Regions from separate parts of the Collimonas sp. NPDC087041 genome, predicted to be linked through region 1. Evidence: predicted binding sites of a transcription regulator. Region 1 holds the regulator's gene; each other region holds the start of a gene.
What was found. The regulator FNR, encoded in region 1, switches genes on or off when oxygen is low (the NO sensors DNR and NnrR bind a similar motif). The targets are predictions, from matches to a motif close to TTGATNNNNATCAA.
Positions count from the first base shown of each region.

Region 2: the regulator FNR is predicted to act here: its motif matches at 7,334-7,347, upstream of ACIPF8_RS09145 (OmpW family protein).
Region 3: the regulator FNR is predicted to act here: its motif matches at 6,558-6,571, upstream of ACIPF8_RS24120 (IPT/TIG domain-containing protein).

Region 1 is NZ_JBIUZX010000007.1:80,614-91,578, reverse strand. Features, by position in the region: gene ACIPF8_RS14510 (hypothetical protein) at 1-397, opposite strand, end outside; gene ACIPF8_RS14505 (hypothetical protein) at 534-896, shown strand; gene ACIPF8_RS14500 (NAD(P)/FAD-dependent oxidoreductase) at 993-2,612, opposite strand; gene ACIPF8_RS14495 (YXWGXW repeat-containing protein) at 2,881-3,198, shown strand; gene mnmC (FAD-dependent 5-carboxymethylaminomethyl-2-thiouridine(34) oxidoreductase MnmC) at 3,251-5,050, opposite strand; gene hemN (oxygen-independent coproporphyrinogen III oxidase) at 5,243-6,661, shown strand; gene fnr (fumarate/nitrate reduction transcriptional regulator Fnr) at 6,685-7,437, opposite strand; gene ACIPF8_RS14475 (fatty acid desaturase) at 7,528-8,616, opposite strand; gene ACIPF8_RS14470 (TraB/GumN family protein) at 8,727-9,644, opposite strand; gene ACIPF8_RS14465 (HAD-IA family hydrolase) at 9,793-10,488, shown strand; gene slmA (nucleoid occlusion factor SlmA) at 10,656-10,965, shown strand, end outside.
Region 2 is NZ_JBIUZX010000004.1:176,646-187,610, forward strand. Features, by position in the region: gene ettA (energy-dependent translational throttle protein EttA) at 1-666, shown strand, start outside; gene ACIPF8_RS09120 (SHOCT domain-containing protein) at 752-1,129, opposite strand; gene ACIPF8_RS09125 (DUF4337 domain-containing protein) at 1,224-1,802, opposite strand; gene ACIPF8_RS09130 (DUF6311 domain-containing protein) at 1,840-3,969, opposite strand; gene ACIPF8_RS09135 (type II asparaginase) at 4,260-5,312, opposite strand; gene ACIPF8_RS09140 (mechanosensitive ion channel family protein) at 5,646-6,506, opposite strand; gene ACIPF8_RS09145 (OmpW family protein) at 6,662-7,273, opposite strand; gene hisC (histidinol-phosphate transaminase) at 7,495-8,583, shown strand; gene ACIPF8_RS09155 (MFS transporter) at 8,682-9,833, shown strand; gene ACIPF8_RS09160 (DUF4377 domain-containing protein) at 9,893-10,639, shown strand; gene ACIPF8_RS09165 (alpha/beta fold hydrolase) at 10,663-10,965, shown strand, end outside.
Region 3 is NZ_JBIUZX010000021.1:32,962-43,926, forward strand. Features, by position in the region: gene ACIPF8_RS24095 (efflux RND transporter periplasmic adaptor subunit) at 1-738, shown strand, start outside; gene ACIPF8_RS24100 (ABC transporter permease) at 735-2,837, shown strand; gene ACIPF8_RS24105 (efflux transporter outer membrane subunit) at 2,830-4,335, shown strand; gene ACIPF8_RS24110 (hypothetical protein) at 4,494-4,817, opposite strand; gene ACIPF8_RS24115 (diguanylate cyclase domain-containing protein) at 5,071-6,528, opposite strand; gene ACIPF8_RS24120 (IPT/TIG domain-containing protein) at 6,750-9,644, shown strand; gene ACIPF8_RS24125 (DNA translocase FtsK) at 10,056-10,965, shown strand, end outside.

The DNA.
Region 1 (10,965 bases):
ACAGGATGCAGGCCAGCAGGCGAGTGGTTGTCAGATTGCTTAACGAGCGTTGCAGGCGCATCTCCTGCAGCGTGAAGCGATAAGCCAGATAGGGCGCCAGCGCCGAGATCACGCTATAGCCGACAGTGGTGACTGGATCGCCGGGAAATATGGCATAGATGCTGGAGGTCAGCAGCGAAGCGATGAGGATGCCGAGCACGCCGGATTCGGCAAACAGCAAGGTGCAAATAAGCCGTATGCCGGCCGGCAGATAGACCCAGGCGATTCCTTGTGTAAACTCGATTTGCTTGAACAGCCAGTCATTTGCCATGTAGACCAGCATGTAGACGACCACGGTGGTGCTGACCGTCATCAGGCTGAGGTGCAATTTCGCGGCAGGAGACGAAGTGGAGGACATGGCGCGCGTATATTACCGAAGTATCCGTATGCGCGCAGGAAAGATACTTGCGAATGTTGTTAAATGACGAGTATCATCGATACAAATTTAAGAGCGCTACCAGACTGTTCCACATTACAGAGTTGATAAAGTAGCCATGGACAAACATAATCGCCCCGCCGATATTTACGTGCGTTTTCTGCAACTGGCGAATGCCTTGCGCGGCTTGCCGTCGTTGCCATCGCTGGACCCGTTGGAAGACCGCATCCTGGCTTTCGTGGCGCGCGCCGGACAAGCCAAGGAACGCCTGTCCGTGCGCGACATGATGGCGCAAAGCGAACTCGGTTCGCCGGCCATGCTGCATGCGCGCCTGAAATCGATGCGCGAAAAAGGCTGGATCGTCCTCAGCGATACCGACGATACGCGCCGCAAGCAGATCGAGTTGAGCCAGGCCGCCTGGCTGCATTTCGACAAATTGTCGAAATGTCTGGTGCAGGCAACGCGCGACGCCAGCAAGTAGCCCGTTCATCGTAGATTGGATTTCTAAAAAAAATACGCCAGCTTGAACTGGCGTTTTTTTTTGCTGCAAACAATCGAAAAATCCAAATCCGATCGTTTAATTTTTCCCCAGTATGCTCAGCGCCACCGCTTCCGCCACCCGGATGCCGTCAATCGCCGCCGACATGATGCCGCCTGCATAGCCGGCGCCTTCGCCAGCCGGAAACAAGCCGGTAGTGTTCAGGCTTTGCAGATTGTCGTCGTGACGCTTGATGCGGATCGGTGACGAAGTGCGGGTTTCGACGCCGGTCAGCACCGCATCGGCCATCGCGAAGCCGCGGATTTGCTTGTCGAATGCCGGCAATGCTTCACGCATGGCCGTGATGGCATAGTCCGGCAGCGCGGTGCTGAGGTCGCCCAGATGCACGCCGGGTTTGTAGGATGGGATCACCGAACCGAGCGCGGTCGATGGACGGCCGGCGAGGAAGTCGCCGACCAGCTGGCCGGGAGCGTCGTAAGTGCCGCCGCCCAGTTCGAAGGCGCGCGATTCCCACTCGCGCTGGAAGGCGATGCCAGCCAGCGGATGGCCGGGATAGTCAGCCGGCGTGATGCCGACCACGATGCCGCTATTGGCATTACGTTCGTTGCGCGAATACTGGCTCATGCCGTTGGTGACGACGCGGCCCGGCTCCGATGTAGCGGCGACTACAGTACCGCCTGGGCACATGCAGAAACTGTAAACCGCACGGCCGTTTTCAGCATGATGCACCAGCTTGTAGTCAGCCGCGCCGAGGATCGGATTGCCGGCGCTGGGGCCGAAGCGGCAGCGGTCGATCAGCGATTGCGGATGCTCGATACGGAAGCCCAGCGAGAACGGTTTGGCTTCGATGTAGACGCCGCGGTCGTACAGCATCTGGAAGGTGTCGCGAGCGCTGTGGCCGATCGCCAGCACCACATGGTCGGTGACGATGGTCTCGCCGCTGGCCAGCACCACGGCCTGTACCTGGCCCTGGCCGTTTTCGGATTTGATGGTGATGTCTTCCACCTTTTGCTGGAAGCGGAATTCGCCGCCCAACGCTTCGATGGTGGCGCGCATCTGCTCGACCATCTTGACCAGCCGGAAAGTGCCGATGTGCGGCTTACTGACGTACATGATTTCTTCGGGCGCGTCGGCCTTGACGAATTCGGTCAGCACCTTGCGGCCGTAATGCTTGGGATCCTTGATCTGGGTCCACAGCTTGCCGTCGGAAAAAGTGCCGGCGCCGCCTTCGCCGAACTGGACGTTAGATTCTGGCTGCAACTCGCGCTTGCGCCACAGGCCCCAGGTGTCCTTGGTGCGTTCGCGCACTGCCTTGCCGCGTTCCAGGATGATCGGATTGAAGCCCATCTGCGCCAGGATCAGGCCGGCGAACAGGCCGCAAGGACCGGTGCCGATCACCACTGGGCGCGATTTCAACTGGCTCGGCGCTTGCGCCACGAAGTGGTAATTGGTATCCGGCGTCGGCATCACGGTGCGGTCGCGCGCCAGGCGCTTGAGCACTTCAGCTTCATCCTTCAACTCGACATCCACGGTGTAGGTCAGGATGACCGCGGATTTTTTGCGCGCATCGTAGCTACGGCGGAAAATCGTGTAACCAAGCATGGCTTCGGCGCCGATTCCCAGGCGTTCCAGGATCGCGCTGTGTAGCGCGTCTTCCGGGTGGTCGAGGGGGAGTTGTACTTCATTCAATCGCAACATGGGTATTCCGGGAAGTCAGGTGGGGTTTCGGGTCTGGCGTCGCGCTGCGGCAACTTTCCTGCGTTGCCCCACAATTATTTTGTAAAACGACAATGCCGTCCGGCAGAGCGCCATTTTACCTTAGGGGCGGCGCCGTGGCAGCCCTGCGGGCGATTCGGGAGGGCCTGGAGCCTGTATCTTTTGGAAACACAAAATTACAAGTAGCCGCATATTTATGACCTATATTTAATCGTCGCTCGAAGTTTTTAAATGAATCAGGAGGTAGTCGATGAAGATCAAATCCATTTTATGCGTCAGCTTGCTGACCTTGGGCGCTGGATTGATGGCGCCAATGAGCCCTGCGCAGGCGCAGGCCTATGTCAATGTCCAGATCGGCCAGCCGCCGCCGCCACGCTATGAAGTGGTGCCGCCGCCACGTCGCGGTTTTGTCTGGGCGCCGGGTTATTGGCGCTGGGACGGCCGTCGCCATGTGTGGATGACTGGTTCGTGGATCAGGGCGCGGCCGGGTTACCGCTATGTGCCGCCACGCTGGGAACGCGGTCCGCGCGGTGACTGGCAGTTCAGGCCGAATCAGTGGGCTCGCTAAGTCGTTTGCACTGATACAAAAGGCGCCTTCGGGCGCCTTTTTTCATGTAGCGTTACCCGGCGCGACGTTGCTTTTTGAGTAAAAACCGCGCCGGATCGAGTGCCGCCGCCAGTTCGCTTTCCAGCGGCAGCGGTTCGCCATCCAGCTGCGCCGCCAGTATTTCCGCTGCCAGCGGCGCCCAGATCAAGCCGCGCGAGGCGTAGCCGAGCAGGCTGTGGAGTCCGGGCAGGCGCGGCAAGTCATGCAATTTTGGCTCGCGCACAGGGCTTGCTGCATCGCCGTCCGGCAACGCTCCCACCAATGGCAAACGATCGCTCGCCACACAGCGAAAGCCGACCCGTCCGCGCAATGGCAAATTGTCATGACGCCAGTCCGGCAGCATCCTTGCCAGGCGCGTCAGATTATCGTCCTGGCTGGCTTGCCGCAGCGTCGGTTGATCATCTTCGTCGTACGACGCGCCGCTGCTGCAGATGCCACCGTGGGCTGGCGTCAGGTAGGCTTCGCCGCATAATACCGGGGCGATGGCGGGCACGCTGGCCGCGTCGAGATGGGTGATTTGGCCACGAATCGCCGTCAACGGCAGGTCTTGCGCCTGCCGAAAGCTCAATGCGCCGCAAGCGTTGGCCAGGATGACTACCGGCGCGCTGGCAATCTTCACGCCATGCGAATCGCGCAGCAGCCATTCGTCGTCGATGCGTTCAAGGCTGGCTGCGCGTTGTCCAAAATGGGATTGCAGCGCAGTGCCGCAATCGTCCAGCAAGGCTTGGCACAGGCTGCCCGGCTGCACCCAGCCGGCGGCGCGGAAGTGCCAGCCACCGGCGTTGACCCGACAACCCGCCGCGCGCGATGCGGCGGGTTGTTCGAGCCATTCGGCAAATTCGGCCGGATAGCGCCAGTGTGCGGCCAATTGGCGTTGTGCTTCGGCATGGGTGTCGTCGCGGGCAATCTGCAGGACGCCGCAGGCGGCGCCGCTGAACGCCTGGCCGATGCCGCCGAGGTTGCGCCACACCTGTTGCGCAAACAGGTAGGCGTTGCGGCTCAGACGTGAGCTAGGGTTGTCGTCGCGCGACAGCAGCGGCATGAAAATGCCGGCGCTGTTGCCCGATGCTTCCTGCGCCGGTGCTGCGTGGCTTTCCACCAGCGTGACGCGCCAGCCGCGTCGCGTCAGGCGTTGGCAGGCGGCGCTGCCGGCCAGCCCGGCGCCGATGACGATCGCATGGCGCTCGCTGTGCGGACGCGCGGCTGTCAGTGGTGTGCGTGCGGTGAAGCGCGGTGCAAACTCTGCATGCAGCATGCCATCGGCGCCAGGGGCGTCGTTGCCAAATGCGAAGCCGCTTTGTTCAAGTCTCTTGCGTCGTGCGTCGTCGGTAGTTGGAAGCGTGAGACTGGCATGTTTGCCGGCCAGTTTTCCCAGCGTGCCCAACGTCGACAGCGACCAGTCCTGCCAGCTATGCCCATGCAGATGGAAGGCATCAACGCTGGCGGTGATTTGCCGCAAACAGGCGGCGCTGTCGCCGCACATCAGCGTCAGCACTACTTGTTCGCGTTCCAGAAGCAAGCGGTGAAATCCAGGGAGTGCTGCGGGCCATGAGGCGCACAGTTCGGCCGACAGCGCTTGCCATGCCGGCTGCCGGCTGCAGGTTCGTTGCACATCTTCCATGGTTGCCATGTGCGGCGCCAACGCCAGGTAATGCAGCCGAGGCGGTCGTTGAGGATCATCGCGCCAAGCCTGCCAGGCAGCAAGAAAATGCGCGCCGTCGCCAAACTCGCTATCCAGCAATACAAAGCGCTGCCGCCCGCTCCAGAGGAAGCGGTGATCTGGCAGTGCTGTTGCGTTGTGGCTTGCAGGCATGGGGTGGCGGTGTGACAAGTGGATAAGACCGGATTATATGCAGTATCGACGCGCAATACTCATACGAGACATCGGCAAGAGCCGCGCCCAGTTGATCTATGTCAAAGCGCTTGCCGCCTGCGCAGGATACGCTTGACCTGGTCGATGTGGTTAGCGCAAGTCGCTGGCGCATCCAATTGCCGGAGCTTGTATATGCTGATTTCCAATGAATCGACGCCTGCCGTTGCGGCAGTTTCTTTCGATGCCTCCCTGCTGCGCAAGCTCAACCAGCTTGGACCGCGCTACACCTCCTATCCAACCGCAGACCGCTTTGCCGAAGCGTTCACGGCCGACGATTATCAGCAGGCAGTTGCGCATCGCCGCGACATGGGCGCGCGCCATGCGCTGTCGCTCTACCTGCACATCCCGTTCTGCAACACCATCTGCTATTACTGCGCCTGCAACAAAGTGGTCAGCAAAAATACCGCCAAGGCGGCTCTCTACCTGACTTACCTGCAACGCGAGATATCGATGCAAGCGGCCTTGTTCGAAGGGATGAATCAGGTCGAGCAGCTGCATTTCGGCGGCGGTACGCCGACGTTTCTGAGTGATGACCAGATGGATGGACTGATGGCGCACCTGCATCGCAACTTCGAGTTCGCAGCGGACGAGCAGGGCGAATATTCGATCGAGATCGATCCGCGCACGGTGACGCCGGCACGCATCGTTACTTTGCGGCGGCAAGGCTTCAACCGCATTAGCCTGGGTGTGCAGGATTTCGACCTGGCGGTACAGCAGGCGGTCAACCGCATCCAGCCTGAAGAAGATACGTTGCAGATAATCGATGCTGCGCGTTATGCAGGTTTTCGGTCAGTCAGCATCGACCTGATCTACGGCTTGCCGCGGCAGAATGTGATCTCGATGTCGCAAACGCTGAACAAGGTGATTGCGGCATCGCCGGATCGCATCGCGATCTACAACTACGCGCACATGCCGCACATTTTCAAGCCGCAACGGCGCATCAATGAGAGTGAGCTGCCGACTCCGGACGCCAAGATCGACATGCTGTTCCTGTGCATCAAGCGCCTGACCGATGCCGGTTATGTTTACATCGGCATGGATCACTTTGCCAAGCCGGATGACGAGCTGGCGATTGCGCAGCGGCAGGGTCGCCTGCATCGCAATTTCCAGGGATATTCGACGCACGCTGAAGCGGATCTGGTTGCCTGCGGCGTCTCCGCCATCAGCGCCGTAGGCGCCAGCTACAGCCAGAACGAGAAGACGCTGGAAGCGTATTACCAGCGTCTCGACCGGCACGAATTGCCGGTTGCGCGCGGCATCAAGTTGAGCATGGACGATTTACTGCGGCGCTTGATCATCCAGCATCTGATGTGCCACTTCGAACTGTCGCTGGCATCGATCGAGATCGCCCATCCGATCAAGTTTTCAGAATATTTCGCCAGCGAACTGGCGCAGCTGGAACTGCTCGCTGCGGATGGCTTGCTCAATCTGGACGATGGATGGATTACCGTCACCATGAAAGGGCGCCTGCTGATCCGCAATATCTGCATGGTGTTCGACCGCTATCTGGATCCAGGAAAATCGCCGTTGCGCTATTCGAAAACCATTTGATTCGAATTTGATTCGAGTTTGGATCAGTTACAGATTTCGCTGCCGGTCGCCACTATTTTGAGGGCCGCCAAATCGATCAACTCAATGTCGCGGTTGCTGACTTTCAGCATGCCGTCTTTCTTCAATTTGGACAGCATGCGACTGATACTTTCAATGGTCAGTCCGAGATAGTTGCCGATATCTTCGCGCGTCATGCGCAATTGAAAATTGGTCGCGGAATAGCCGCGCGCAGCATAGCGCGCCGACAGGTTCACCAGGAATGCTGCGAAGCGCTGTTCTGCGCGCATATTGCCGAGCAACAGGATGACGCCTTGCTCGCGCGTGATTTCCTTGCTCATGATGCGATGGAAATGGCGCAGCAGCGTCGGGATGTCGCTGAACAATTCTTCCAGGCGCGAGAAGGGAATTTCGCATACTTCACTATCTTCCAGCGCCACCGCATCGCATTGATGGGTGTCGGTACTGATGGCATCCATGCCCAACAGTTCGCCGCTCATCTGAAAGCCGGTGATCTGTTGCGCGCCATCGGGATTGGCCTGGTAAGTCTTGAACTGTCCCACCCGCACGGCATACAACGAGCTGAATTTGTCGCCGATTCGGTACAGGGTTTCGTCGCGCCGCACGCGACGACGGCCGATGATGTGGTCGAGACGTTGCATGTCGGCTTCTTCCAGCCCCATCGGCAGGCAAAGCTGGTGCATGCTGCACGAGGAGCAACTGTTGCGTAAGGCGGAGATGTCCAGTAGCGGTACGGGACGGTGTGACGGTTGATTCATTGCGCGGTCCGGTAGAAGGCGTGGCGTTGCACTTGCCACGACACGCCATTCTACCGCTACGCACCTGCGATTTGCCGCTATCCGGCCAAATCAGGCGACAATTGTGGCCGCGCTGGTTGGTATGCCGGCAAAGTCGGTCCAGCAGCGCCGGCGGAAATCGTAGAGTTTGCAACGGCGCGCCGTATCGAAATACCAGCGCCACGAGAATTTCTGGATCACGATGCGCAGCGGCAGCATGGTTTCAAGGATCTGCTGCGCTTCCTGCAAACGATACAGCGGGATGCTCATGTCGACGTGATGCGCGGTGTGTTCCATGATGTGATGCAGCAACGCGCCGATGCGATAGCGGAAGGTCAGGTGCACGGTGGTCGAGACAAACGGCTGCGCCGCTGCCCACACGGTTTTCTGGTCGTACCAGGCAACGCCGGTATGGGTATGGTGCACGTACACGACGAAGCCGATCATCGCGTTCCAGAACAGGAACGGCACCGCAAAACCAGCCAGCAAAGTCAGCCAGAGCGCTTGCCCGGTGGCCAGCGCGGCGGCGCTCAGCATGGCGATCCAGAGCAGCGCCGCCACGGTTACCAGCACGCCATCCCAGACGAATACCGGGCGCCGGGTCGGCATGGTGCGGCGGTTCGGAAAGTACATGCGCTGCCACCACATTTCGACCAGGTAGTACAACCACGGGGCCCAGCCGCTGCGATAGATGCGCTCCAGCCATTGACGCCAGCGCGGTAGCGCCTGGAACTCCTCCAGCGAGAGCGGATGCCAGACGAAGTCGAAACCTTTCAGGTTGGTGTAGCCGTGGTGCACCACGTTATGGCCGACATCCCACAAGCTGTACGGCGTCAGCGACGGCAGGAACACCAAGCGCCCGAGCCAGCGGTTGAGGCGCCGGTGCGGCGTGAAACTTTGATGGCAGGCATCGTGGCCGAGAATGAACAGGCGGCCGATGATGAAGCCGGCGACGCAGCCGAAAAATAATTTTGCTGCTGCATTCTGCAACCACACAGTGGCGCTGATCGCCAGCGCAAACAGGGCCAGGTCGAGCAGCACCAGGGCCAGTGCGCGGCCGGTGTCGCGTTGTGCGATAGGCAGCAGCCAGGAGCGGATCACCTTGCGATGCGGCATAGGTGCCGACGGCGGTACCGGATCGGGCAAGTGGGACGGAATCATGGACAAACCTTTGATAATGAAGAGATAGACGCCGGCCGATCTTAGGTGATTTGCCGGGTTCAAACGTTGACTTCGATCAAAGATTCGCCGGATAGCGGCGTAGATTGCTCCTAGTAAACCCGTTGCACCGTATAGCCGCGTTGCCGCAGCAGCGTCAGCACGCTGTTGGCGCCGACCAGGTGCAGCATGCCGATGGCGACGAAGGCGCCCGGCGCGGCGTTGGTCAGCTTGTCGATACCGTCCGCCAGGCCAGGATTCCTGCCATCGAGCAATGCACGCTGTACGAAGCGGCTGGTAAATGTGTCTTCGCTGGTCATCTCAGCCAGCATCGCCGCCAGGCCGTCGGTGTCGCCGTTGCGCCACAGGGTGACCAGTTGCAGCGAGCGCTGCGCCTTGACCGGGTCCTGGATTTCATCGACGCTGTCCTGCAGGAATTCAATTTGTTCGGCGTCCGACAGACTGCCCAGCAAGGACAGTTGCTGTTCCGGTGTTTCCAGCTCAACCAGGCGCTTGTTGTTGCTCTTGGCGAAATTCGCCAGCGTGGTGTCGACACCGTATTGCGGCAGATAGCCCTGGCTGGTGTATTCGCCGATGCCGAGCAGGGAAGCGAGCAGCCATGGCTTCAAGTTGGCGACAGAGGCCGGCGTCATGCCGTATTTTTCCAGCAAGGCGTCGAGATCCTTTTGCAATGCGGCCGGCAGGTCTTGCTGGTGCGACTTGCCGTCGGCATAGACGCCGTATTTGGCCATTAACGGCGCCAGCGCCTGCGTATTGTTCGGATCGATCTCCAGCGCGATGCTTGACGAATGTTGTAGGGCTTGCAAGACCTTGTCGTCGAACGGATAAAAATCGGCGCGGCCGACGTGGATGGTGCCGAACACATAGGCACTGTGGCCGTTGCGCTGGATCTTGAACAGGGCGCCGCCCTGGCGGCTGGTTGCCGTCGGTGGCTTGGCAGGTGCGGCAGTGTCGCTGGCGCCGGCCGGGCAGGTCGCGCTCAGCAAAGCGCCCAGGCCCAGCGGCAGCATCAGCCGCCCCAGCTGCCATCGCCGCAGCGGGCTGGACAGTCTGTTGAGTAATGCGGCGCTTAAGCCCAATATCACTATAATCTGACGAAACACACTTCCCCCTTGATCAACGCTTCCCGTTTCCGGCAAAACAGTGGCACACAAACGAATGACGAATACTACAGCGCTCTGGCTGTTCGATCTGGACAACACGCTGCATGATGCATCGCACGCGATTTTTCCGGCGATCCATGACAATATGAATGCATTCATGGCGCGCACGCTGGGTAGTGGCGGCGTCGATGCCGACGCCGCCACGGTCAATGCTACCAGGGAGACTTACTGGCGGCGCTATGGCGCGACTTTGCTGGGCCTGGTCAAGCATCATCAGGTGCGGCCGGAGGATTTTTTGCGGGAAGCGCATCATTTCGACGATTTGTTGAGTATGATTCGGGCCGAACGCGGCTTGATCAATTTGTTGAAGCGGCTGCCCGGCCGCAAGATACTGCTGACCAATGCGCCGCAGCGTTATTCGAGCGACGTGATGCGGCATTTGCGCCTGCAACGGCATTTCGGCAAGCATATCTCGATTGAGTCGATGCACGTGCACCGGCAGTTGCGGCCGAAGCCGTCGCGCCACATGTTGCGGCAATTGATTGCGCGGGAGCGCGTGCCGGCCGGGCGCTGCATTCTGGTGGAGGATACGATCGCTACGCTGAAGGCGGCCAAATGGGTTGGCATGCGCACGGCGTGGGTGACGCAGTACCTGGGGGGCAATCGGAATGTGATAAAGCGCCCCGGCTACGTCGATGTCAAAGTAAAATCCGTCCGGCAGCTGGCAAGGAATTTGCATCGGTTACGTTGAAATTCAGCCGTTCAACGTCTACCATTCCGGGTTTGCCGTCGATGACGGCGATGCCGGCCGACTCAGGCGAAAGCCTGGGCGTTGCAGGGAGTGCAACAACGGCAGGCAGCGTGGCAATTTCGTTTTCTTTATCTCGATCGATTCGATCCATTACTAAAATAAAAATCATGGCAACTAGCAAACCTGGCGAACGCAAACTACAAATCCTGCAGACATTGGCGACAATGCTGGAACAGCCCAAGGGTGAAAAAATCACCACGGCCGCGCTGGCTGCAAAGATCGAGGTATCGGAAGCGGCGCTGTACCGGCACTTCGCCAGCAAGGCGCAGATGTTCGAAGGCCTGATCGAATTCATCGAATCGACCGTGTTCGGTCTGGTCAACCAGATCACCGAGCAGCAGGAAAAAGGCTTGCACCAGGCGCAGGCGATCGCCCTGATGCTGCTCAATTTCGCCGAGCGCAATCCCGGCATGACGC
Region 2 (10,965 bases), on a different contig from region 1:
GACCGCATGCTGATCGACAACCTGAGCTTCCGCATCCCGGCCGGCGCCATCGTCGGCATCATCGGCCCGAACGGCGCCGGTAAATCGACGCTGTTCAAGATGATCACCGGCAAGGAACAGCCGGACAGCGGCGAAGTGGTGCTCGGCACCACCGCCAAGGTGTCGATCGTCGACCAGTCGCGCGATACGCTATCGGACCAGAAGACCGTGTTCGAAGACGTCTCGGGCGGCGCCGACATCCTCACCGTCGGCCGCTTCGAAATGCCATCGCGCGCCTACCTGGGACGCTTCAACTTCAAGGGCGGCGACCAGCAAAAAATCGTCGGCAACCTGTCCGGCGGTGAACGCGGCCGCCTGCATCTGGCCAAGACCTTGCTGCAAGGCGGCAACGTACTGCTGCTGGATGAGCCGTCCAATGACCTCGACGTCGAAACCCTGCGCGCGCTGGAAGACGCCTTGCTGGAATTCGCCGGCAGCGTGATGGTGATCAGCCATGACCGCTGGTTCCTGGACCGCATCGCGACGCACATCCTGGCCTTCGAAGGCGAATCGCAAGTGTCGTTCTTCGACGGTAACTACCAGGAATACGAAGCCGACAAGCGCAAGCGTTTGGGTGAAGAAGGCGCCAAACCGAAGCGTATCCGCTACAAGCCTGTGACACGTTAATCAGTGAGCAATCTGGGTGGGCACGAATACGTGCCCACCGTGCTTAAGCTACCGCTTGCACACTACTGCTCTAGACGATGCACCCCTACAAAGATTTTAGTATCTCTTGTTTTTTTGTGGAATATTCACTATCGGTGATCACCCCATTTTTATGAAGAGCATCTAATTCGTTCAATCTGTCCGTAACTGAAGGTTTGCTGCCGGAAGTTGATGTTGAATTGGAATTGCCTTTTGAGGAAGCACGAGGCGGACAAGCTCTTACACATGCCTCAACCTCGGGGTTGCAATTAGCCTGCAATATCAATGGGAAGCCAGCGTATCTTGAAGAACACGCTTGATCATTCATTTGGCACTGCATTCCACATTCTTGTTCAATTTTTGAATAATCAATGCTGGGGCGAACTGCACATGACGATAAAAAAAGAATAGCAAGCACCGGTAAGTTTGAAATTTCCCATCTCATGATGATTCTCCTTGATTAGCAAGCAACAAGTACAAAATCAAAATCATCAAAGTTCGTGTTTAGCATGAGTGTTAAAACATGTCTGAGCGGCTCTTTAAACATGCAACGCAGCCAACACACCTAACACTACACCTATCCCAGCCGCACCATACGACACTTTTTTTAACCACTCTTTACGCGTCAATAAAGTAATCGCTGCCATCGCAATCGCGATCTGGATCGCCGTCATCGCCTGCGCCCAACGATGGTGTTGGTGCAATACCTGCTCAGACTTCTCATCCCAGGCGCTGGTTTCTTCTTCCAGTGCTTGCGCCTTCTTCTGCACGACTTCCTTTTCGCTCTTGTAGCGCTGCGCCTCGGCTGCGTAGTGCGCCGCATCGACGCCAGGAATGTGCGTCGCCAGTTCGGCCAGGTTCTGGCGGCTGGATTTGGCCTGGTAGTAATTCCACTGGTTGGAGGCTTCGGTTTTCTTGATGGCGGCGTTGTTCTTGTTCATCGCCGCTTCGCTTTCGGTGGAACCGGCCTGGTAACTGAACAGGGCGCCGATGGTGGCCATGATGGCGGTCATCACCGCGATTTTCCCGGCGAAATTGTCGCCGCTGGCATGCGCGTGTTCGGTCACGTGTTCCAGGTGATGCTCGTGCGGGCTGGGGACTTCGAATTCTTCTGACATGGAAATTAAGTAGTGGATATGAATAAAATCGTTACGGTTAATGGATGACCATCGAAACAGTGCCCAACCCCAGCGCCCGGCTATCTTTTTTGATCATCAACTGCATCGGCGATACTGGATCGGCAATTGTCATCAAGATGTACAGATTGCCATGGCTGTTGGCCACCACGTCGGCGGGAATGCGGAAACTGCTGCTGCCTTCGTGGTTCTGTTCGGTAAAACGCAGCTCTCCCAATGCGCGTCCGTTCACGGAGACCGGAATGACCTGCAGCGGGTGCTGCCTCGTGACCAGCGCATGGCCGGATATCTCCAGCGTCAGCTCGCCACGGGTCGGTTCCGGCACCGATAACCATACGGCAGCGGCATTGCCATCGGTCCAGCGGCCCCAGGCTTCGGGAACTGACCAATTGCCGATACGGTACAGGTCGGCGTTGCCGTTGAGGCGGAAATCGATCGGCGTACCGAGCGTATATGCCGGCGCCGGTTTGACGGCGGCCTGGACCGAAGCGAATTGCAATTGACTGCATTCGCCGCAACGACGCCAACCCGGCGCCAGCACCTGATAGCCGTCGACCTCGCCCATGAAATCGTCCGGACCGGCATTCAGTTTTGCCTGTTCCCAAAGCGCGTTCGAAAGCGGATCGTGGAAGAAAATATACAAGGTCTGCGGATCGTAACGGCCTGCAAAAACACCCTCTGCAGTTTGCCGTTGCACCGTACCCAGCTCATTCAGATCAATACGGGCGAAGTAGCCATTGTTGATCGACATCCGGTTGTTCGATGTAAACAAGGCTAGCGGAAAATATTCCCATGGAAAGGTCTGCGGCTGCGCGACAGCAATCCGTCGATAATTTTTCGGAACCTGCTGCCAGAAAACGGATTGCAAGGGCTGCGTCCAATGATATCCCCCGATTTCCTTGCGCACCGTCTGCGCGGCGCCATTGCTGTCGACCAGCTGGAAAGCCAGCAACCCGGCCAGCAGACACACTAGCCACTTCTTGCCGATCAGCTTGAAAGCAGCGTAGAACGCAGCGACATAAATCAGGTAGAACACCGGCCAGAACATGCGGCCCGACGCCCGGAAGACAGCACTAGACCATTGCAACCAGCGCGGCAGATGATAGGTAAACAAGTCGTAGTCGCCCCAGCCGATGTAACTGGTCAACGCAATCGCCGTCAGGACCGCAGCGCTCGCAAGCAGTGGCGTCAGCGTCGCCCAACGCCAGCCGAGCGCGGCGCGGCGCTTGCCGGCGACCAGCAGCGTCAGCGCCGCTATAGCCAGCAACGCCAGCACGCCTATACCCAGAAAATTGAAACCCTCATATTGGCCTCCGGTCCTCGGCAGTTCCGGCAGGACGCGCGACCATCCCGCCAGCGGATCGAACAGCGCCAACAGGCTCATGCGGTAATAGCCCAATCCAACCGGGGTGCTCAATCCGCCACGCAGCATGAAATAGCCGGTAACCCACATGACCAGCGCCAGGCAAGCGGCGACCGACAAGCCGTAGACAACCGCCATCCGCAACGATATCTGTTTTTTCAGCCAGCGCTGCAGCGTGTCGGCGCCCCAGATCGCCAGTACCATGGCGAGCAGGTAAGCGTGCGTCAATGTCGCTAGGCATAACAATCCGATCCAGTCGCGCTGGCGGAAATTTTCCCTGAAATACAGATACAGCCCGGCCAGGATCAGCCAATGCGCTGCCAGTGCGTCGCATTCGATATTGATGCGCCACCAAAACGGCGGGGCCAGGACAAAGAACGCCGTGCCCAACAACACGACGATACGATCGGTTGAAAACAGCGACAGCAGCTTGTAGGCGAATACCCCCTGCAGCATCGCGCAAAGCGCCAGCCACAGGCCGATATATTGAAACGGCTCCGGCAGGAGCGCGGCAAAAGGCTTGAGAAGAAAAGCGAAGATCGGCGTCGAATCGGTGAACACGATCGAACTGCCCAGTACCTCGCCATAGCTGCCATTGGCGCCCAGCGGGAATTGCAGCAACGGCGTGTGCCGGAAAAAATTCCAGCCCAGGAAATGCTGGCCGAAATCGCCCCGCATCAGCCATTCGGTGTAGGTCGGCCAGACAATGGCGCCGCCGGTATAAAACACAAACGCAACAAGGCCGATCAGGGCAGCCCAGAATACCGGGGAAATTTTTCTTATCATGGTGTCGGGAATCGTGGGTACGGCATCATTGCGCAATGAACGTCTCGATCGGAACGTCCAGAATGGATTCCCCCAATGAGTCTGCATCAGCGCCACTGTGCGGCCTAATCTTAGCATTATTGTCACCGGGAAATTAGAGGAAATCTGCAGCCGGCGGTCGCCCAGGAACAGCGGCCACAAATGCAAAAGCCGGCTGGATCAAAGACTTGATCGAGCCGGCTTCCGTTGTTGCCTCTATCCAGACGTAGGGCGCTACTCGCCGCCCTAGGTCATGCACACACCATGAATAATCAATAGGTGTAGAACATGCGCTGGATTTCCTTGGTGTCGTTGGTCTTGGTCAAGGCCAGCATCAGCAGGATGCGGGCTTTTTGCGCGTTCAGCGTATCGGAAACCACGAAGTCCAGTTCGTCGTCGTTGGCTTCGCCGTTACGGGCGACGATGCCTTGGCCAACGCGGCTGGCGCGGACGATGATCACGCCCTTCTTGCGAGCTTCAACCAACGGCGTTTTCATCTGCGCGGCAATGCTGCCGTCGCCGACGCCGGCCTGGATGATGCCCTTGGCGCCGGAAGCGACTTGCGCGTCAAGTGCGGCGCGGGTCATGTTGGCGTAGCCGTAGATGATGTCGACTTGCGGCAGCACGTCCAGCTTGCTGACGTCGAACTCGGTATCGACCGTGTTCTTGCGGGTCGACTGACGATAGAAGTAAGCCTTGTTACCCTGGATGTAGCCCAGCATGCCCAGCTCGGTCGACTTGAAGGTGTCTGTGGTCGAGGTGTTGGTCTTGGTGACTTCACGCGCGGCATTGATCTGATCGTTCAGCGACACCAGCACGCCCTTGCCGATCGCATCCTTGCTGCCGGCCAGCAGGACCGCGTTGTACAGGTTGATCGGGCCGTCGGCTGAAATCGCGGTCGAAGGACGCATGGCGCCGACGATTACCACCGGCTTGCGGCTCTTGACGGTGAGGTCGAGGAAGTAAGCGGTTTCTTCGATGGTGTCGGTGCCGTGGGTGATGACGATGCCGTCAACATCCGGTTGCGCCAGCAGCGCGTTGACGCGCTTGGCCAGCTTCAGCCAGTGGTCGTTGGTCATGCTTTCGCTGGCGATCTGGAATACTTGCTCGCCCTTGACGTTGGCGATTTTCTTCAGCTCTGGGACCGCAGCGATCAGCTTCTCGACGCCGACTGTCGCTGAGGTATAGCCGACGGTGGTAGTGCTGTCAGCGCCGGTGCCGGCAATCGTGCCGCCGGTGGCCAGGATCATCACGTTAGGCAGTTTGGCCTGGGTATCTTGCGCGTGCGCCACGGAAGTGGACAGCAACAACGCGCCGAACATCATCAGCGCATAGGAATTGAGGTTGCGCAGTGTAAGTTTGCGGGTAAGCATAAATCTCCTGATTTGTTAGTAATTTGCAATGATCGGTTCCGATCACGCGACGCCGACATTCTTCGATGCGTCTTCGCGCAGCGGAACTGTAGCGGAAAGTCGGCATGCTATTCATGCCATCTATGCATAGGTTCATGCATAAATGTTATATCTATGGTCGCAACCGGCATTGCAAAAACGTCATTACATACGATGAAAAAGCGGCGATTTCAACCGTGTTGCTTCGGGTTGAAACCGCCGTTATCAAGTATGCAAAATCCGCACCACCTGCTGCGGGGATTGCGCTTAGGCCTGATCCGCGACGCTCTTGGCGCCAACTTCGTGCGTGATATGCACTTCGCGCACCGGATAGGGGATCGAGCAGTTGACCGCCGCCAGCGTCGACTTCAGCTGCTGCGCCAGCGACCAGCGCACCGCCCAGTAGTCGGAAGTGCTGGCCCAGGCGCGGATATTCAGCATGACCGCACTTTCAGCATGATCGGTAACCACCACGAACGGCGCCGGCGTCGACAATATGCGGCTATCGGCCAGCAGCAGTTTTTGCAGCGCATTGATCGCCACCACCGGATCATCGTAGTAGCTGATGCCAACCGGGATATCCATGCGACGCGTGGCGTGGCGGCTGTAATTGGTCAGCGCGCTGTTCCACAGCTGGTTGTTCGGCACGAACAGGCAGATGCCGTCGGCCTTGGTCAGCTTGGTGGCGAACAGGCCGATTTCATCGACAGTCCCTTCGACCGTGCCGTTGCCGACATATTCGCCAACCTGGAACGGCCGCAGGAACAGCAGCATCATGCCGGCTGCGATGTTCTGCAAGGTGCCCTGCAAGGCCAGGCCGATGGCCAGGCCGGCAGCACCGAGGATAGCGACGATACTGGCCGTCTGCACCCCGAACTGGCCGAGCACGGCAACCAGTGTAACCAGCCGCACCAGCCACAGCACCACGCTGCGCAGCACCGGACGCAAGGTCGCATCCAGGTTGGCGCGGACCATTCCCCGATCGAGGGCGTTAGCCAGCCGCGACGACAGCCACCAGCCGACCAGCAGCGTGAAAATCGCCAGCACGGCGTTGAGGCCATAGTGCAGCGAAGATTCGAGCAGGACGTTCCAGATCGAGGAAAGTTGATTGACGGCGAGTAAATTCAAGGGCGGGCTCCTTTTGCTTGTGTGAAATAACGCGGACCTGGTCCGCGTATTAAACCGCTATGTTACCAGCCCCAAAAGAATGTCATTAAGTCAATCTTTCACCTTTCTTAAGCCGTCATTGGCGAACGCAGCAATGACGCATGCTCGCACCGGGCTCAGAAACGGTAGCCGACACCCACACCGATCAACCATGGATCGATCTTCACCCTGCTGATCTGCTCGCCACCGGCGTAGACATCGCTGCGGATCTGCACCTTCTTCACATCAAAGTTAAGCGACCAGTTCTTGTCCAGCTTGTAGTCAACGCCGGCCTGCAGCGCTAGGCCCCAGCTGCTGTTATCCAGGCTACCGGCGCCATTCAACAGATCCACGCTGGAAATGCGGGTGTAGTTCACGCCGGCGCCAACATAGGGACTGAACAGCGCGTCAGGCAGGAAGTGATATTGCAACGTCAGCGTCGGCGGCAGATGCTTGAACGTGCCGATCTTCTGGCCGTCGAGCGTGACATCCTGCTTTTGCGGATAAGTCAGCACCAGCTCCGCCGCCCAGTTGGGCGTAAAGAAATAGGAAATATCGACTTCCGGAATGGTCTTGTCGTTGATCTGCAAACGATCCGATGCGCCGATGCCACCGACCGCATCCGATTTGTTCGCCGGTTTCAGGTAGTCGGCGCGCACCCGCACCTGCCACGGGCTTTCCTGCGCGGTGGCGTTGCCCGCTGCAAAACCCAATGCCAATACCATCATCGCCAGTACAGTCTTTTTCATTTTTCGCTCCTGTGTATATCCGTGTCGACCGCACTTTAGCGGCTCACGCAATAAATTAATTTGATATAAATCAAACGATTCCCAGAGCCCGGTCGCCGCAACAACAACAGCACTGGCAGCCAGATAACGCCGGGTTTGCTACCATATGGCTGATTCGCCTGTCGCTCCGGCCGTTCCGGCGACGCAACCAGCTTTCACTTACCTTCTTTAGCGACATTCCCATGAGCAAATTCTGGAGCCCGATCGTCAGCCGCCTGACGCCCTACACACCCGGCGAGCAGCCCAAGCTGAGCAACCTGGTCAAGCTCAACACCAACGAGAACCCATACGGTCCATCGCCGCTGGCGATTGCCGCCATTGCGGCCGAAGTGGGCGACAACCTGCGCCTGTATCCGAATCCGGATGCCGAGCCGCTCAAGCTGGCGATTGCCGAACAGAACGCCGCGCATGGCATCACTCCAGCCCACGTATTTGTCGGCAACGGTTCCGACGAAGTGCTGGCGCATGCATTCCAGGCCCTGCTGCAACACGAAGAGCCGATCCTGTTCCCGGACATCACCTACAGTTTCTATCCGACCTACTGCGGCCTGTATCAGGTCGCGCATCGCACGATTCCGCTGGCGGACGACTTCAGCATCCGCGTCGACGATTATCTCGGCACTGCCAACGGCGGCATCATCTTCCCGAATCCGAACGCGCCAACCGGCTGCCTGCTGCCGCTGGCCGAAGTCGAAAGACTAGTGGCCGGCAATCCCGACAGCGTAGTGATCGTCGACGAAGCCTATGTCGATTTCGGCGGCGACAGCGCGATCCCGTTGGTAGCGCGTTACCCGAATCTGCTGGTGGTGCATACCTTGTCCAAATCGCGTTCGCTGGCCGGTTTGCGGGTCGGCTTCGCGGTCGGCCATCCGGACCTGATCACCGCGCTGGAACGGGTCAAGAACAGCTTCAACTCGTATCCGCTGGACCGTCTGGCAATCGTCGGCGCCACTGCCTCGATCAAGGACCAGCAGCATTTTGAGAAAACCCGCCAGGCGGTAATCTCCAGCCGCCGGCAACTGGTGGCCGGCCTCGCAGTGCAGGGCTTCGACGTGCTGCCGTCAGCTGCCAACTTCGTGTTCGCGCGCCATCCGAACTACGATGCCGCCAAGCTGGCAGCGCGCCTGCGCGGCGACGGCATCATCGTGCGTCATTTCACCAGCGCGCGGATTGCCCAGTTCCTGCGCATCACGATCGGCACTGACGATGCCTGCAAGACCTTGCTGGATGCCTTGCAGCGCCATCTGCAGGAAATGCCGGCGGATTTCTAAGCGCCGTCTCTGTAGATACTGCCGCGAAGGGCGGCGCTGTCGCGTTGCCCTTCGTATTTTGCTGTTCCTTGTCCCGTCCGCCCTCACCTCTCCAGGCCATGTCCGAATCCATCGCGTTACCCGTATCCGCCGGCACTCGCATGCAGCGGGCGGCGCTGCCAGTGCTGTTCCTGTTGCTCGGGGTGATGTACGCCAGCTGGGCCTCGCGCATCCCGGCAATCCGCGATCTGTTGCAACTGGAACCGGCCAGCCTCAGCCTGGTGCTGCTGGGCGGCGGCATCGGCGCGGTCGGATCGTTTCCGATTGCGGCCTGGCTGATCGGCCATTACGGCGCGCGCCGCAGCAGCTGGTATGCCGGCGTCGCGTTGCTGCTCACCATGCCTTGCCTGGCGCTGGCGCCGAACCTGCCGGTGCTGATGCTGGTGATGGTCAGCCTGGGCGCCTGTTCCAGCTGCTTCAATGTCGCCATCAACGCCCTCGGCGCCGCCGTTGAAAAAGCTGCCGGGCGTTCGATCATGTCGCTGCTGCACTCATGGTTTTGCGTCGGCACCTTGTCAGGTGCGTTGCTTGGTAGCGCGGTGGCCGGGCTCGGCATCGGGCCGCTGCTGCATTTCAGCGTGGCCGCCATCGTGTTCGCGATTCCGCTGCGGCTCTGCTATCGGGCGCTGCCGAATGACCGTCCGCAATACATCGCCGGACAAAAACATTTCGCGCTGCCGCACGGTCCGCTGATCGCACTCGGCGTTGTGGCCTTTGGCGGCGCCATCGTCGAAGGTTCGGTCGCGGATTGGAGCGGCGTCTACATGAAAGACCTGCTGTTCGCCAGCGATGGCGTGGCGCCGCTGGCCTTTGCCTTTTTTGCCGGCATGATGCTGTTGACCCGCATCGTCGGCGATCGTCTCAAGGAATCCTTCGGCGCGCGCCGCGTGGTCGCCGGCGGCGCAATATTGGCCGGTGTCGGCATGGCGCTGGCGTTGGTGGTGAACGATATTCCATGGGCTATTGCCGGTTTCGCGCTGACCGGCGTCGGCGTCGCCACCGTTTTCCCGTTCATCTTCAGCGCCGCCGGCCGTCACGGCCCAACGGCGCTGGCCGGCGTCACCACGATGGGATACACCGGCGGCCTGGTCGGTCCGCCGATGATCGGTTTCCTCGCCCACGGCTTCGGTTTGCATGCAGCATTATCGGTAGTCGGCGTGCTGTGCATTGCGGTGGCGATTGCCGCCGGCCGTGCAAAATGGCTGGAGTAAATGTCACTAAGTTAAAATAGCAGCTTGCGTTTTACGCCCACATTCATCATGGAGTCCCTATGACGCTTGCTACATTTTCTTCTTCCCTGTTGCGCAACCTGACCATCGGCGCCGCTGTCGGCGTTACCTTGGCGGCCTGCGCCGGCACACCACAGAAACCGGCTGCGAGCAGTGATCCCGCACTGTCTGCATCACGCTGGGAACTGACTTCCTGGAGCGGCCACACCATCCCGCATGGCGACAATGGCGAACCGGTGATTCTGAATTTCAACGTCGAGAATGGCCAGGGACGCGTCAGCGGCCGCGCCGGCTGCAATCAGTTTACGGCGCCATTTTCAATACGTGGACCGGGCCAGCTGACCATCGTCGAAGCCGCATCGACACGCATGGCATGCCCGGAACCGGCCATGCAATTCGAAGCCGATTTCCTCGACAAGCTGCAAGCAGTCAACCACTACGCGATCACCGGCCCTGTGCTGGAAATGAAAACACTCGATGGCCAGACGCTGAAGTTCTACGCACGTGAAAAGCCAAGCGCCGCCGCGAAAGTCAAATTCATCTACGTCGCCCCGCAAAAAGTAGCGTGCAGCGCCGGCGTGATGCGCACCACCTGCTTGCAGATCCGCGAGCGCAAGGAAGATCCGTGGCAAAACTGGTACGGCAATATCGAGGGCTTCAATTTCGAACCGGGCGTGGCGTATCGCCTGCGTATCCTGGAAGAGAAAGTACCTAATCCGCCGGCCGACGCCAGCTCAATCAAGTGGACGCTGGATCTGGTCGTAGAACAGGAACTGATTTCGAAATAATGACGATGGACGCTCACACCAATTTGCCTGATCTATTGCTGCTGCCCGGCTTCATGCTAGACCAGGCGCTGTGGGACGACATGCGCGATGGCCTGCAGCACTTGGGCCAGCTGCATTTCGGCGATCTCGGCCAGGACGATACGATCAGCGCGATGGCGGCGCGGGTGCTGCAACACGCCCCCGAGCGTTTCGTCCTGATCGGCTTTTCGATGGGCGGCTATGTCGCCCAGGCGATCATGCAGCAAGCGCCGCAGCGGGTCATCGCGCTGGGCTTGCTGAATACTTCGGCGCGCCAGCAGGACGCGCGTGAAATCGCCGGCAACCGG
Region 3 (10,965 bases), on a different contig from region 1:
GTCGACAATCCGGATCTGCTGCTGTTTCCGGGGATGACCGCCGATGCGGAAATTGTCACCGACGCACGTGAGAACGTGCTGCGCATTCCTCTTGCTGCCGTGCGCTTCACACCGGAACGCAGCGGTCATGGCGGCGGCTCGCCACACGAGCACGGAGCGCGTTCCAGAAACCAGGATGACAGCCAGGCCGACAACGGCGCCGGCAACACCAATCAAGCTGCAAAGCCGGCCACGCAACTTGCGGACAAGAGCGCTACAAAGCAAAACGCCGCAAGCGGCAAGGAACACGATGGCAGTGCAGACGACAGCCGCGGCCAGCATCGCGGCGACAATCACGGCGGTGGCCATGGCGACCACCATGGTTGGGAACGCGGCGAACGTCATGGCGCGGGTGGGCAAGTTGATGCGCAGCACGACCGCGGCAATGACAAGGCGGAGCAGAAGCCGAACGGCAAGCAGCAGGCCGAGACAGATACTGATAAAGATACGGATAAGCCCGACGCACAAACCAGGAAACGCGCCAGGGTATGGGTGCTGCGCGATGGCACGCCACATCCGGTATGGATTACCACAGGCCTGGACGACGGTGATGCGATTGAAGTATTGAGTGGAAAACTGAAACCGGGCGACCAGGTTATCGTCAAGGAAATCCGCCAGGTAGAGGCCAAGAGCGCGCCGATCAAATCGCCATTCAATCAGCAAGCCGGCGCCGGACGGCGCGGCATGGGGCGGCCATGATCTCTGAGGCACAATCGGCCGCCGGGCGTGACCTGGTGATCGATGTCCGCAATCTGACCCGAACCTATCAGGTCGGGTCACAGGAAGTGCACGCCTTGCGCGGCGTCAGCCTGGCTATCGAACGTGGCGAATTTGTCGCGATCATGGGGGCATCCGGCTCGGGAAAGTCGACCTTGATGAACCTGATCGGCTGCCTGGACCAGACTACCGGCGGCACCTATCTGCTGGAAGGCGTGGATGTCGCCGCCCTGGACGAACAGGAACTGGCAAAGATCCGCAGCCGGCGGGTCGGCTTCGTGTTCCAGAGCTTCAACCTGCTGCCGCGCACCACCGCGGCCGAGAATGTCTCGCTGCCACTGTTCTATTCCGGGCAACTGGCCGATGGCGCCGGCCGGGTGAATCAAACCTTGGGCATGCTGGGACTTGCCGATCGCCTGGACAACCGCCCCAATCAATTGTCAGGTGGCCAGCAGCAGCGGGTTGCACTGGCGCGGGCATTGATCAACAATCCGTCGATCCTGCTGGCCGACGAGCCGACCGGCAACCTTGATTCGGCCACCGCAAACGAAATCATGGGCACCCTGCGCGCATTGAATCGCGATCAGGGCCTGACCGTTGTGCTGGTCACGCACGAACAGGAAATGGCCGATTTTGCCGACCGCATCATCACCCTGCGCGATGGCTTGGTGCTATCCGACATCCGCAAAGTCGATGCCCCAGCCGTCGGTGCACGGACCAGCAAACTGGCGCCTCCATCCATCGGATCAGCCGGCATCAGTGCGGCGGAATTCCTGTCCTTCCTGGCGATGGCGTTCGTTGCAGCATTCAGCGCAATCGGCCGCAATAAATTACGGTCGGCACTGACTATGCTCGGCATCTTCATCGGTGTATGCGCATTGATCATCATGCTGGCGGTAGGCGAAGGCGCCAGGGCCGCTGTCCAGGCGCAACTCAAGAGCCTCGGTACCGACTTGCTGATCGTACTGCCCGGCTCGGTGCGCGGCAGCGGCGTGCGCGGCGGCTCCGGTAGCGCATCGTCGCTGAAGGTTTCCGACGGTGCGGCGATCCTGGAAGAAGATCCGGCGGTCGGCGTCATCAGCTACGTCAACCGCCAGTCCGCACAAGTAGAGAATGGCGATGAAAACTGGTCGACCAGCGTGCAGGGCGTGACGCCTAGTTATCTGTCGATTCGCAACTGGGGGCTGTCGTCGGGACGGCTGATCAATGAGATTGACGAGCGCGAAGGACGTACCGTTTGCATCCTGGGACAGACGGTAGTGGATAATCTGTTCGGTGAAGGACAAGACCCAATCGGCGCCACCGTGATCGTGAAGAATGTGCCGATGGAGGTCATCGGCGTGCTGTCGGTCAAGGGGCATTCGGCCTCCGGCCAGGATCAGGACGATGTCGCACTGATTCCCTTCCGCACCTCTCAGGTCCGGGTGCTGGGCGTGGCGCAACCGTCAACCGGGCTGACGCAAGGCACCACGGTGTATCCGGCGCCGCCGAATCCGTTCAGCATCCAGCCCAAGCTGCAGGGTTTTGTGCAAACCATGTACATCCAGGCGCGCAGCCCAGAATTGGTGAAGACGGCGTTGCAGCAGGTGACGCAGACGCTGGAGCGCCGGCATCGCATCAAACCTGATCAGGCCGATGATTTCAGCGTGCGCGACCTGACTGAAATTGCTGAAGTTGCCGATGAAAATAGCCGCGTGATGGAGTTGCTGCTGGCAGCGATTGCTTCGATTTCATTGGTCGTCGGCGGCATTGGTATCATGAACATCCTGCTGGTGTCGGTCACCGAACGTACCCGCGAGATCGGCATACGCATGGCGATCGGCGCCAGGCGTTTCCACGTGCTGCTGCAGTTCCTGATCGAAGCTACGCTGCTGAGCCTGATCGGCGGCGGCGCCGGCGTACTGGCCGGCATTGTGGCGTCGAAGATCATTGCGCACGTCGCCGGCTGGCCGATTCTGCTGCATACCAGCGTGATCATCGGCGCTTTTTGCTTCTCCGCCGGCATCGGCATGTTTTTCGGTTTTTACCCGGCGCGCAAGGCATCTCTCCTCAATCCTATCGACGCCCTACGTTATGAATAACCAGCCCCTTCGTTCCAGCTGCGGCGGCTGCTTCCGCGTTTTCAGCCTGCTGGCCGGCGCCGTCTTCGGTCTTGCCGGCTGCACTGCCGGCCCTGACTTCGTGCGTCCCGCGGCGCCAAACTTCACCGCATACGATAACGACCAGGCTCCGCCGGCCGGCTCGCCGACAGCAACACCGTCGCGCATCGTGCAGGGACAGGCCTTGCCTGCCCAGTGGTGGGATCTGTTCCAGGTGCCCGGCTTGAAAGAAGTCCTGGATCAAGCCATCGCCGCCAATCAGACCCTGGTTGCAGCGCGCGCCACGCTGGCCCAGGCCAAGGAGGCGATCGTGCAGGCCAAATCGACCTGGTACCCCACTGTCAGCCTCGGTGCATCGGTTGGAAAGAATTTTATCGGCGCCGGCACCGACCAATATTCCCACGGCACAGTCAGCAATCAGTTTTCACTTGGACCATCGATCAGCTACACCTTCGACATTGCCGGTCAAACCGCGCGCACCGTCGAACAGGCCAAGGCTAATGCCGAAAACCAGCATTACCAACTGGCGGCTGCTTACCTGACATTAACCAGTTCTGCGGTGACGCAAGCCATTACGCTGGCGGTGACGCAAAAATTGCTGGTCACGACTGAAGATTTGATCAAGAACGATGAAAAGAATCTGGAACTGGTTCAGAAATCCTACCTGATCGGTACCGCAGCGCAAACCGATGTCCTGACCGCGCAGGCGCAACTCGAAAATGACCGCACCCAACTGCCGGCGTTGCATCAGCAGCTCAGCGTCGCACGCCATGCGTTGTCGGTCCTGGTCGGACAAGCACCGTCGCAATGGCGCACTCCGGATTTCGATTTCGATACGTTCAAGATGCCGGAACAACTGCCGCTCAGCCTGCCGTCGGAACTGGTCCATCAACGACCGGACATTCTGTCGGCGGAGGCGCTGTTGCACGCCGACAGCGCAGCGATCGGCATTGCCGCAGCCCAGCTGTATCCGAGCCTGACGCTGTCAATCTCCGACAGCTATCAATCCACCGTGCTCAATACGCTGCTCAACAACGCCAGTAAAGCCATCAGCGCCAGCACCAATGGCAACTGGACCTTGTTCCAGGGCGGCGCGCTGGTATCGCAAAAGCGCGCGGCAATAGACGCCTACGACGCCCAGCTCGCCACCTATCGCCAGACTGTGCTGGTAGCGTTCGGCCAGGTAGCCGATGCATTGCGCGCGATCGACAACGACGCCGAATCACTGCGCCTGGCCGGCAACGCACTGGATATTTCCAGCAAATCGCTGCGCCTGCAGCGCGCCAGCTATAGCGCCGGCAAATCGAATGTGCTGCAACTGATCACCGCCGAAAATGCCTACGCGCAAGCCAGCATGAATTTCGTTCGGGTGCAGGGACAGCGCCTGCAAGATTGCGTCACACTGTTTGCCGCGTTGGGTGGTGGCTGGCAAAACAAGGCAGAGATTGCATTGCCAGCCGAGCAGCCGGCGAAATCCTAGATTAATTTGAAAGACGAGTTATCTGCGTGCAGTAATTTAAGTGACTAGCTGCCGGGCTGCCCCCGGCAAGCTTCCACGGAGTAGCAACCGCATTAGGTAACAACGCCCATTCATTGCCAATACACCGCCGCACTCACTCCGTGGTCCGTTAAAAGGGGTCAGAGTAATTTTCGCGAAAAGCCGCGAAAAAAAACTCCGACCCCATTTAACTGCGCGGGGGTGGTTTTGATGTTGATGTTGACGTTGACGTTGACGTTGACGTTGGTTTTGATGTTGATGTTGGTTTTGACGTTGCCGTTGCTTTTGACTTTTCGCATGCTGACGTTGCCAAATGAGACGCGCGACAGTCGGGAATTATGGGACACATGTTTGAGCGAAGCGAGTTTGTGTCCCATCCGACTGGCGCACGGCTCATTTGGGGACCCGCCGACGGCGGGCAACGGCTGTGCGATCGCCTTTTTGCTTACTTTTTGGCGAAGCAAAAAGTGAGCGGCTGCCGGGCCGCCCCCGGCAAGCCTCCACGGAGTAGCAACCGTTTTAAGTAGCGCCGAATGAACACGGCTGATGCACCGCCGCACTCACTCCGTAGGCCGTTAAAAGGGGTCAGAGTAATTTTCGGCGAAACCCTGCCGAAAAAAAACTCTGACCCCATTTAACTGCGTGTAGTAACTGCGCGTAGTTAAATTTGACGACCACCCAGTTAGCTGTGCGCGTTGCGCACGACGCAAACCAGATTTAACCGCCGGACTTGGCGTGATACATGGCGCTATCGGCGCGTTCAAGCAAGGCCGATATATTGCCGCCATCTTCCGGATAGCGACTGATACCGATACTAGCGCCGATCGACATCTCAACACCGTTTATCGAAAATGGCTGGGCAATCGTCTGACGGATCCGATGACTGACTGTTGCAGCAATATCGGCATCGGTCAGATTGGGCAGCACAACCGTGAATTCGTCACCACCCAAGCGACACACGATATCGATATTCCGCACTGCAGCCTGAATGCGTTTGGCAGCGGCGCACAGCAAGGCATCGCCAGCCTCATGGCCGTATTTATCGTTGATCGCCTTGAAATCGTTCAGATCAATGAACAGCACGCCAAGTGCGTTGCCGTGCTGGATCGAGCGCCCCATCTCCTCCTGCAGGCGCTGCTGGAAAAACAAGCGGTTGGGAAGACCGGTCAACGTGTCATGCGAAGCCAGGTACTCCATCAGCGATTCGCGCGATTTCAGCATCATCACGAGGAATGCAGTAAAGCAAAAAAATCCGATGGCAGTCAAGGATGCGCCAATGGCCAGCAGATAGTAGCTATTCTTGTCGCTGTTCAGCGCGCGCAACGCATCGCTCCGGGCAATGCCCACGCTGGCCAGCAACGGATAGTTGTCGAGCTGCCGATATGCCGTGTAGCGCGGCACCTTGTCTATCGCAGGCAGCACTAGCGCGCCGTCAGCCGTAGCATGCGCAGCATTGTAGCGCTGCAGGGTATCGGCAAAGTCGACCGCCGCACCGCTCTTGTTCGTGCTGCCGATACGCAGCGCACGAAAGACGCCGTCATTACCCAGTAAGCTCACCATTCCATTGGCGCCGAAATCCGTGCTCGTGTAAAAACCACTGAGATAGGAAGGATCGATGCTGACGAATGCGATGCCGGCGAAACTGCCGTCAGGGTGGTTCAATCGACGGCTGAAACTCACGCTTTCCGTTTCGGAGACAGGGTCGACCAACGGTTTGCCGATATACAGTTGGCCGGAATCCTGCAACACATGAATCTTGAAAAACGCCAGGTCCTTGACGTTGGCGATGCCGATCGGGCCGTGCCGGGTGCTGGCGACGACATCGCCCTGATCGTTGGCGATAGAAGCCAGCAAAGGAATATCGTCATTATTCAGGACACTCCTGCCGACAAAATCCGGCAGATCCGAAATTCCCTCTTTGCTTTCATACTGGAATTTGATCGATTTTGTCGCCTGATCAAAACGCTGCACCACACGCAACGTGTTTGCCGCATAGCTGCGCACCAGGTTATCCATATCCGTCTGCGCGGCACGAACTGTGATGCGCTCCATATCTCCTGAGTGCTCACGTACTGCGCTCCAAATCACGATCAGCCGCAGCACAGTGAATATGCCAAGGGCCAGCAGCAATATTTTGCCGACCCGTGCAGTAGGATATTTGAATTGCAATTTCACGCAAGCTCGTTCACTAAATGGACCGACGGTAGACCGAAATCAACAGCTGTAGTTGAGGCAGAGTATTCCCAATGAGAAAACTTGACAAGCTAGTGAGGTCTTTTTTTTCTACTTCAATCCAATTGATACAACACATGGCTCACCATCCTTGAGCATGACAAGACATCTATTGCTTTACGGAACCAGCGCTTAGCAACTACAATCCCGCCTGAAATTTCCAAATGGAAACGTTTTCCGACGCTGCATCCATGTTGATGCAGGCCGGCATGCTCGCTGACATCCGACACACCTCGATCTTGCAAAGGCAGTGCTTTGAAATGAATAACATCAGGAATCCTCTGATTCTCGTTTTTACCTGTGCCATGTTGGCCCTGGCAGGCTGTGGCGGCGGTGGCGGCTCCAGCAGTACGCCGACAACGACCGCTCCAGCAGCCTCGGTGAATATCATGGCGCTGTCGGCATCAAGCGCCGCACCCGGCGCCACGGTCACCATTACCGGCAGCGGTTTCAAGAGCGTCACCGCGGTAACCATCGGCGGCACGGCGGTGACATTCAGCGTTGTCAGCGATACCCAAATCACCGTCACGGTTCCGGTCAATCCGGTCAGCGGACCGATCACGCTGTCCGGCCCAGGATTTTCGGTACAGTCGGCAACCAGCTTCTCGTCCAGCCAACCGACGCCGCTGATCACCAGCGTATCGGCGAGCAATGTCCCTGTCGGCAGCAACTTCACCATTCAGGGCAACAACCTGGATAAAGTCAGCGGCTATAGCATAGGCGGCATCAACTTGGCGGTAGTCAGCAGTACCAGCAGCTCGGCAACCTTGACCATGCCGGCGCAGGCGATTTCCGGCATGTTGACGTTGAATGTTGGCGGTGTCGCCGTCAGCAGCGCATACCAGATCAATGGCTACGTGCCGGCGACCGTTACCGCCATGCTGCCGCAGGTCGGCATCGTTGGCAGCAGCGTCGCCATCAGCGGCAACGGCCTGGCGGCGGTAACCACGATCCGCTTTGCCAACGGTACGCTGGCATCGGCAAGCACCGCATCGAACAACGCGGTCACGTTCAGCGTGCCGCCCGGCGCCGCATCCGGCCCGCTCACGGTGCGTGATCCCTATCAGGAAGTGCAGAGCGCCAGCGCATTTACCGTAGAGCCATCGGTCATCCCGACATCCTTGCTTAGCTCCACCAGCGGCGGCACGGTTGTGCTCACCATCGCCGGCAGCAATCTCAACATCGTCACTGCGGCCAAGGTCGGCTCCTCGAACGCGACCATCGTCAGCATTAGCAGTACGCAGCTGGTTTTGAATGTCAGCCTCGGCACCAGCGGCAACGTGACGTTGAGCGCGCCCGGCCAGGCCAGCGTCAATGCCGGTTCGATCGACAGCAGCGGCAACGTCGGGCTATGGATCAGCAACGTCGATTTCGTGCATGTGTTCGACAAGAGCGCCACCGATCCGACCCTGCGCCTGACTCCGGGACGCCCTGCCCTGGTGCGGGCAACAGTCCTGGCGCCAACCGCCGGCACCCAGAGCCCGGTAGTCAATCTGGTGGCCAGTTCCGGATCAGGTACGCCGCTTGGCACGCTGGCGATGAGCGGACCGGCCAATTTGCCTACCGCCAAGGATGATTACAACCTGAACAGCAGCTTCAATGTCGTGCTGCCTGCAGCCTGGGTCAAACCTGGCGTCAAGGTCGGCATCCGGGTCTTGGCCGGCAGCGGCAGCAGCCCAACAAGCCCAGCGAGCCAGGACGTATCGCCTACCGTGGGCGCAGCGACTGCCATGCGCGTGATACTGGTGCCGCTGACAGTCGGCGGCGCGACCGGAGTATTGCCGACCTCCTTGAGCGATGTCCAGAAAGCACTGGCGCGGGTCTATCCCTATGCGAACGGCAATATCGTCGTACAAAAACGCGCCCCGTTGGTCATCAGCGGCGCCACCGACACCACCACGATGAACTGGAGCAGCGCCCTCAACCAGCTGGAAGCTGCGCGTGAAGTCGAAAGTCCGAATACCTTCTATTATGGTTTCGTGCCGATGTACAACCCTATTCCCGGCTCGTTCGTCGCCGGCCTGGGCTATGTCGGTAACCGGACCCAAGGCGGTAGTTCGCCGGTTGCCGCCATTGGCCTGGACTGGACTTCCAGCGCCGGCCAAGGCGATCCGTTCGACAACAAATGGCCGCAATGGCAAGCCATCATGGTGCATGAGATGGGCCACAACCATTCGTTGAGCCATGCACCGTGCGGCGGCGCTGGCAACCCCGATCCGGCGTTCCCGAACACCAACGCCGACCTGAGTGCGCTGCCGGTCTACAACAGCCTGTACGACACCGACACCCAGATCGGCACGCTGAGTGCACCGCTGACGCCAAGCAATACGCAAATGAAAGATGTGATGGGTTATTGCGGCGGCACCTGGTTCTCGGATTTCAGCTACGTGCGTGCGCAGCAGTTTGCCGAATCGCGGACTCTCGCCATCCCGCAACCGCTGGTGCTGGCCGCGACCGGCGCCGACATCGCAGCTGCGGATGGCTACCTGACCATTTCCGGCGAACTCACGGCACAGGGCGTGCTGCTGCATCCGGCTAGCGCCTCAGCGGCGAAGTTGCGCAATGACACCGCAAGCGCCAAGTCGACTTATGAATTACGGGTGCACACCGTGGCGGGCCAGACCTTTAAACTGCCTTTCGATCCAGTCGGCGTGGCCGACGCCAAGGATGAAACCAGCCACTTCTGGGTCAGCATGCCGAATCCCGGCGACATCTCCACCGTGGAAGTGCTGCATAACGGCCAGGTATTGGCCATGCGCCAGCCAGGCCAGGTGCAACGCGCCAAGGTGGCTACCCAGGCCAGCGGCGCAGCGCAAGGGATGGCGTCGTCGGTCGGCTGGACAGTGCAGAACGGTCGCCTGAGCCTGACCTGGAATGCAGCTCAGGAACCATTCCTGTCGCTGATGTATGTAGCGCCGAATGGCGCCAAGACGGTGCTCGGCAACCGCCTGCAAAATGGCAGCGCCACGCTCGACATCAGCGGCTTGCCTAGCGGTGGCCGTTTCGACCTGAGCTTGTCGTCGGCAATGCAGGCGCGCCTGGTCAGCTTCCCGCACTGACCCAAAGGCCAGACCGGCCGGGATGCGCGATGCGCCGGCCGATTTTCAGCGTTGTACGACATACCTCACAGAATGCCTGGATTCCAGGCATTTTTTTTGCCTGCACACTTCAAACGCAATTGATCGAAGGGCTTGCCGATTGAATGATATTGAATGCCATCTTGCTATCGCGTGCACAATACTTGACATTCATCGTCGGCGAACGGGAAAGGCAGCAACACATCCCACAGGGAACGGCCGCTGCTTTTTCGGTTAATATCACCTACTTTCATTACAAGGCGTCCAACAACCTTCAGCCAGTCATCCGCGGCGGCCGAAGCACTGCAACTGTCAAGCGGAGTCTGCCGGCCCATGAGCGGACCGGTGCATGTCTTGCGATTTCCGGACGTCGATTTTTCGTTGAATTTGAGTATGCATATAGCAGTTTTCGATTGGTTCGGATGGTCTTTACTGTGGCTGATTCCCCTGGTTGTACGCGAAGTCAAAGCGCGCCGGGCCGGGACGACTGCACTGCGCGGCCCGGGATCCATCCGTTTATGGCTGGGCACCTTGTTCATACTGTGCGGCAGCAGCGCGCTCGAAGCTCTGCTACGCGGCTCTGGATCGACGCCGCCCAATGGCGACTTTGCCGGACAAGCCCTGGCGCGCGGATTCACCGGCGTGCTTGGCAACATATTGGGAATACTGGTGCTGATGGCGATCTGCGCGATTGCGCTGTCGTGGCTGTTCGGCCGCGAACGCGCCAAATCCACTACTCGCTCCGGCGAGACTCCACGCAGCGCGCCAGGAAAAATCGAAACGACTGAGACGGCACGCGAACCGCGTATCGCCCGAGCCACGCGAGCCACACCCAGCGCCGTAGCAACGGCAGCCGGAACCAGGCCTCTACCGGCGCGACAGCGCGAAAGCGTTGCCGTGCCGCCGCGTACACGAAAATCCTGGCAATTACCGTCACGCTCCGATCTGCCCGACCTGTCAAAAAAAATGCCAGGCGCGCCGCGTCAGGCGCCGGCCAAGCAGCAGGACCAAAAGGCCGGCGGCAGAGCAATGTCCGAATGGGCCAGTTTCGAGCGCATCATTCCCACTCCCGCCATGCGCGCCCGCGCCGATACCGCACAGCAGGCCCGGACTTCCAGCACCGCGCGCGGAGATGCCATCAACAGAAGCGCTGTCGAGCGCGCGCAGCATCGTCCCCAGACCAGAACCATCAGCACGCGCCCCGTTGGTACGCACGCAAGCACTGCTGCTATCGCAACGACGACAACAATTGCAGCGTCCGCCGTGCCGGTGACGGAAGCACCGGTTCATGATCTGCAAGGAG